One region of the Microbacterium soli genome, then DNA from elsewhere that is predicted to be linked to it. Evidence: riboswitches for the same ligand, from Rfam matches in the RefSeq annotation. Region 1 holds a riboswitch; the other holds the start of a gene.

Region 1 (3,269 bases):
TGGTCTTCGTCGTCACCGCGATCATCACCGTCAGCGTCGACCTCGTCTACGCCGTGCTGATCGGCGTGCTCGCGGCAGGATTCTTCGCGCTGCGCCAGCTCGCCAAGGCCAGCGGCGTGCACCGCGAGGAGCTGCCCGGCGCCGCACAGCCCGGTGACGAGCGCATCGCCGTGTTCCGGATCGAGGGGGCGCTGTTCTTCGGCGCCGCCGAGCGGATGATGGAGCGCGTCATCGCGCTGCGCGACATCGAGGTGGTCGTGCTTCGGATGTCGCAGCTGCAGATCCTCGATGCCACCGGCGCGCAGGTGATCACCGACATGATCGTATCGCTGGAGCGCCGCGGCATCACGGTGCTCGTCAAGGGCATCCAGCCGCGGCATCTCAAGCTCGCCGAGCATGTGGGGGTGCTGCGCTCACTGCGCCACCAGAACCATCTTTTCGACGAGCTGGGCACCGCCGTCGCGCACGCCCGCAGCCACATCGTCCGCGCCGCGCGTTGACCCGCCGCCGAATCAGACCTCGTCGCGCAGCTCGCCGTGGATGCGGCGGAGGTCCTCCATGAGCGACCCGATCAGCACCCAGTGCTCGGGTGCGGGTGGGCGCGTCGTCAGCGGGGCGGTGAGCGCGGGCACCGCCGAGGTCAGGACATCGGGCTCGGGTGCGGCATCCGCCCGCTGGACGGCCAGGCGCGTGTCGTGCCCGGCGCGCCGCAGCTGCTCGGCGATCGCCCGCACCAACGGGTCGCCGACGAGCGAGTCGTCGTAGTGGTCGAAGTACGCCCTGGTCATCCCGATCACCTGCGTGGTCACCGGGGAGAGACGATCGAACAGCGCGCGCAGCTCGACGAGCTCGTCCCGGTGCCGCGACCTCCTGGGGTTCAGGGACAGCGACTCCTCCGCGGATGCCAGGGATGCCTCGGCGGCGTCCTTCATGGGGCGCAGCAGACGCGCCTGCAGCAGCAGCTCGTGCAGCTCGGCGCTCGTCCTGGTGCTCGGCAGCGCGTCGGCGAGACGGTCGAGGGACGCCGCGAGCTCGCGCCCCAGCAGCCCGATGTCCCGGCGGGCGGGGGAGGTGAGCACGGGAGGGACGACGGCGACGTTGATGGCGAACCCGACTGCCGCGCCGATGAGGGTCTCGATGATGCGGGTGGTGGCGTAGTCGGGGCTCGACGAACCCAGTGCGAGCACCAGCACCGCGGAGATCGCCACCTGGTTCCCCGTGCCCGTCGACGCGCGCAGCGCCCACGCGACGAGCATCGCCACCACGACGGATGCCGGGACCACCCAGCCCTGCGGGCCGAGCAGCGCGCTCAGGAGCACGGCGATGACGACGCCGACGATGACGCCGATGCTGCGCTCGACGGCCTTGGACAGCGACTGGTTCACGCTGGGCTGCACCACCAGCAGTGCCGCGATCGCGGCGAACACCGGCAGCGGGCCGGGCATCAGCCACGCGGCGAGGAACCAGGCGGCGATGGTCGCCGCGGCCGACTTCAGCACCTGCAGGAGCGGTGCACGGCGTGCGGCACGGATCGCGGCGGGGAAGCGCATGCGTCCACGGTAGTCGCGCAGGCAGCCGCCCGCCGTACCCTGCCCGCCTGCCACAGCCCCTCCGGCGCCCCGCTCCACGGTGAGGACATCACCTCAGCGGCGGCCGGTATCCTGGGTGGGCGACTGGCGAAGCCGGATGACCGGCAGGGAGCGCGAGAACACGGCATCGACCGCCTGGGTGCCCATCACGACAGATGGGAGCATCCATGCGCTACGGAATGAATCCGCACCAGTCCGCCTCGGTCGAAGGCGGCCCCGCCGTCCTCAACGGCGAGCCTTCGCTGATCAACTACCTCGACGCGCTCAACGCGTTCGCGCTCGTGCGCGAGGCCGATGAGGCGGGTGGCCTCCCCGCGGCGGCGTCGTTCAAGCACGTGTCCCCCGCGGGTGCGGCCCTGGCCGGGCCCGTCGACGAGGTCGCCGCCGAGACCTGGCGCACGTCCGGTGTGGGTGAGGACACCCTGATCTCGGCCTACGTGCGGGCCCGCGATGCCGACCCGAAGTCGTCCTTCGGGGACGTGGTGGCGCTGTCGCGGCCGGTGGATGCCGAGACCGCGGAGTTCCTGCGCACGGTCATCTGCGACGCCGTGATCGCCCCCGGCTACGAGGAGGGCACGGTGGGCGTCCTCAGTGGGAAGAAGTCCGGCCGGTTCCTCGTCTTCGAGGCCGGTGCCGACTGGGCGCCGCCGGCGCGCGAGCGTCGTGAGGTGCTCGGCACCGTCATCGAGCAGGACCGGGATGCCGCGGACCTGGCCGCCGCGCTCCCGGCGGGCGTGCTGGACGGGCGCCACCGCCGCGACGCCCTGCTCGGGATGGCCACCGCGCGCTACACGCAGTCGAACTCCGTCGTGCTCGTGCGCGACGGCGCGGCGGTCGGCATCGGCGCCGGGCAGCAGAACCGCGTCGACTGCGTGCGCCTCGCGGGGGCCAAGGCCCGCGTGTGGTGGCTGCGCCGGCATCCGTTCGTCCGTGAGCTGCCGACCGTCGAGGGGATGCGCAGGCAGGACCGCCTGAACTGGCAGGTGCGCTTCGCCGGCGCCGAGATGACCCGCGCGCAGCTCGTCGAGTTCGAGGGGCTCTTCGGTGCGGAGGCCGCGGGCCGGTACGGCGATGACGGCTGGCGAGCGGAGTGGGCACAGCGGCTCGACGACGTCACCCTCGTCTCGGACGGCTTCCTCCCGTTCCGCGACAACGTCGACCACGCCGCGGAGTTCGGCGTGGGCACGATCGTCGAGCCCGGCGGCTCGACGCGCTCGGACGAGGTCGCGGCGGCCGCCGCCGAGCACGGCATCCCCCTCGTCACGACGGGACTGCGCCTGTTCCACCACTGAGCCGGGCCGGCCTCCTCGGGACCGGCAGCAGCACGAGGATCTGTCACACCCTTGAGCGTGACAATGGAGTAAGGGTAGGCTTACCTACGCTGACTTCAGCACCCCTGCCCTCTCACAGTGAAGGAACGCCTGTGCGCACTTCCCGAATCCTCGGCGCCGTCGCGGCCACCGCTCTCGTCCTCGGCCTGGCGGCCTGCTCCGGCTCCGCGCCCGACACGGCCGCCGCCGATGCCGACACAGGAGCGGATGCCGGCTTCCCGGTGACGATCGAGCACGTCTACGGCGAGACGGTCATCCCCGCCAAGCCCGAGCGCGTCGCGACCATCGCCTGGGCCAATCACGAGGTGCCGCTGGCGCTGGGGATCGTGCCGGTCGGCATGAGCAAGGC
Region 2 (3,269 bases), 500 kb from region 1:
CTTCGACATTCTCCCCTGAAACGCGCGCGAAGGCCACCCCTGTCCACAACCTTCAGGAGCGCTCCCAGAATCCGTTCGGAAGATTTTCACGAACCGGCGTAATGAAACCCGTCCTGCGCCGTCTCTTCTCGTAGAGCACTCCTGATGCCACCACCGGGGGGCGGTGCGGATGGAGTCGTCGCGACAGCGTCGCGGCGGAGAACGTGGTCGGGACGGAGTCCTCGGGGGAGGAGACTCCGACCTGATCGGCTCGAGGAGAGGCGGGGCCGCCGAGCTGGGGAGACCGGTGGTCCCGCCTCGCCGATGCCCGCGCGTGTGCGCGGCGCCGGCGGGATCAGCTCACCGCGGAACGGTGCACCGGCGCGGCGCCCGTCCATACGCCGCGGACGGCGAGGTCGGCGTCCAGCAGCACGGCATCCGCCGTGAAACCCGGGTGCAGCAGACCCAGCGAGCCGCCGAAGCCCACCGCGGACGCCGGTGTCGCCGTCAGCGCCCGCACGGCCTCGCCGAGGGCGACGCCCGCGTCGACCGCGTTGCGCAGCGCGGCATCCTGTCTGAGCGTGGATCCGGCGATCGCCCCGTCGGCGTCGGTGCGCGCCACCCCGTCGGTGACGGTCACCTTCACCGCGCCCAGGTCGTAGTGGCCGTCCGCGCTGCCCGCCGCCGCCATCGCATCCGTGATGAGCGCCACCCGGCCCGGTGCCGCATCGAAGAGCAGTTTGATGATGTGCGGGTCGAGATGGATGTTGTCGGCGATGCCCTCCAGGACGACCCTGTGATCGGCCGCGGCGATGAGCACGGGGCCGGGCGCGCGGTGATGGATGCCGTTCATCGCGTTGAAGGCGTGGGTGAGGATCGAGGCGCCGGCCTCGAAGGCGGCGCGGGCCATCCCGGCATCCGCGTTCGTGTGCCCCACGGCCACAGCCGCACCCGCCGCCGTGATCTGGCGCACCGCGTCGATGCCGCCGGGCAGCTCCGGTGCCAGCGTCACCTGCCGCACCGTCCCGCGCCCCGCCTCCAGCAGGCGCGCGATGGCGTCGGCATCGGGATCGCGCAGCAGCGACGGCTCGTGTGCGCCGTGGTGGCCGGGGTCGAGGAACGGGCCCTCGAGGTGACTGCCGAGCACCCCGGCATCCGTCTGCACCAGGTCGGCGATCGTCGCCACCTGCTCGGCGAGCTGGTCGATCGTGGCGGTGACGAGGGAGATGACCGCGCGCGTCGTACCGTGCTCGCGATGCATGTCCCGGCCGGTGCGGATGGCATCCGCGCCGGAGTCGTACGCGGCTCCCGCGCCACCGTGCCCGTGGATGTCGACGAAGCCGGGAGTGAGGACGGCCGCCGGTCCGGCGACGGCGGCGGCGTCGACGACCTCGTCGGCATCCGGTCTGTCCGACCCCGTGCCGCGCGCGGACACGATGCCGGCCTCGAAGCGCACCCAGCCGTCCTCCGTGATCGAGCCGTCGCCGTCGACGATCCGGACGGAATGGATGAGCCGCGAGCCGCGGGAGGGGGTGGTCGGTGTCATCGTGCGCTCCAGGGGGTGTGCGGTGCGGCGGACGCGGTGCGCGCGCCGTCGCGCTCCAGTCTCTCGCGAAACCGTCGGGAGCGCGGACGCGCCGTGCGGACGCGCCGGACACACGGCATCGGCATCCGGTAAACTCATGTGGTCGCGACTGGCGTCTGGGTGGGTGTGACCACCGGGGAGCGACCTCGAGGAGTTCGACCGCGCGCCTGGGCCGATGAGGAACACACCCCTTTCCCATGTGAACAGGAGATTGCCATGACCGACCGATACTTCAACGCGCCGCTCGCCGAGGTCGACCCGGAGATCGCCGAGGTGCTCGAGCGCGAGCTGAACCGGCAGCGCACCTACCTCGAGATGATCGCGTCCGAGAACTTCGTGCCCGTCTCCGTGCTGCAGTCGCAGGGTTCGGTGCTCACCAACAAGTACGCCGAGGGCTACCCCGGCCGTCGCTACTACGGCGGTTGCGAGGAGGTCGATGTCGCCGAATCCCTGGCGATCGAGCGCGCCAAGGCGCTGTTCGGCTCCGAGTTCGCGAACGTTCAGCCGCACTCCGGCGCATCGGCCAACGCCGCCGTGCTGCACGCCATCGCGCGCCCGGGCGACACCCTCCTGGGACTCTCGCTCGACCAGGGCGGGCACCTCACCCACGGCATGAAGATCAACTTCTCCGGCCGGCTGTACAACATCGTCGCGTACGGGGTGAACCCGGAGACCTCCGTCATCGACATGGACGAGGTCCGCGCGCTGGCCATCGAGCACAAGCCGAAGGTCATCATCGCCGGCTGGTCGGCGTACCCCCGCCAGCTGGACTTCGCCGCGTTCCGCGCCATCGCCGATGAGGTCGGCGCGCTGCTGTGGGTCGACATGGCGCACTTCGCCGGGCTCGTCGCCGCGGGCCTGCACCCGAGTCCCGTGCCGCACGCGCACGTCGTCTCCTCGACCGTGCACAAGACCATCGGCGGACCGCGCTCGGGCTTCATCCTCACCAACGACGCCGACATCGCCAAGAAGATCAACTCGGCCGTGTTCCCGGGGCAGCAGGGCGGCCCGCTCATGCACGTCGTCGCGGCCAAGGCCACGGCGTTCAAGCTCGCCGCGACCCCCGAGTTCGCCGAGCGCCAGCAGCGCGTGCTGTCGGGCGCGAAGATCATCGCCGAGCGTCTCTCGCAGCAGGACGTGAAGGACGCGGGCATCGCCGTGCGCTCCGGCGGCACGGATGTGCACCTCGTGCTCGTGGACCTGCGTGACGCCGAGATCGACGGCAAGCAGGCAGAGGACCTGCTGCACGAGATCCACATCACCGTGAACCGCAACGCGGTCCCCAACGACCCGCGCCCGCCGATGATCACCTCGGGCCTGCGCATCGGCACGCCGGCACTCGCCACCCGCGGCTTCGGAGACGCGGAGTTCACCGAGGTCGCCGACGTCATCGCCCTCGCGCTCCAGCCCGGTGCCGACGTGGAGGCGCTGCGTGCCCGCGTCGCAACGCTGGCCGAGGCGTTCCCGCTGTACCCCGGGCTGCAGCAGTGACCGCGAAGCTCCTCGACGGGAAGGCCGCTGCGGCGGCGATCAAGAGCGAGCTGGCCGAGCGAGTGGCGGCGCTGCGCGAGCGCGGCGTCGTCCCCGGTATCGCCACCGTGCTGGTGGGCGCCGACCCCGCATCCCAGCTGTACGTCGGCATGAAGCACCGCCAGTCCGAGGCCATCGGCATGAACTCGATCCAGCGCGAGCTGCCCGGCGACGC

The links. A riboswitch is a leader RNA that binds a small molecule or an ion and turns the genes downstream of it on or off. The one in region 1 is predicted to bind ZMP and ZTP.
Region 2: it holds a riboswitch for ZMP and ZTP, as region 1 does, so the genes downstream of both, glyA (serine hydroxymethyltransferase) here and ABD770_RS05075 (phosphoribosylaminoimidazolecarboxamide formyltransferase) in region 1, are expected to answer to the same signal.

The regions. Positions count from the first base shown of each region.
Region 1 covers NZ_BAABCP010000001.1:1,100,274-1,103,542, reverse strand. Annotated here, with positions in the region: gene ABD770_RS05085 (SulP family inorganic anion transporter) at 1-500, shown strand, start outside; gene ABD770_RS05080 (FUSC family protein) at 513-1,550, opposite strand; ZMP/ZTP riboswitch at 1,660-1,737, shown strand; gene ABD770_RS05075 (phosphoribosylaminoimidazolecarboxamide formyltransferase) at 1,757-2,881, shown strand; gene ABD770_RS05070 (iron-siderophore ABC transporter substrate-binding protein) at 3,013-3,269, shown strand, end outside.
Region 2 covers NZ_BAABCP010000001.1:597,109-600,377, reverse strand. Annotated here, with positions in the region: gene ABD770_RS02810 (N-acetylglucosamine-6-phosphate deacetylase) at 335-1,525, opposite strand; ZMP/ZTP riboswitch at 1,660-1,744, shown strand; gene glyA (serine hydroxymethyltransferase) at 1,781-3,055, shown strand; gene ABD770_RS02800 (bifunctional methylenetetrahydrofolate dehydrogenase/methenyltetrahydrofolate cyclohydrolase) at 3,052-3,269, shown strand, end outside.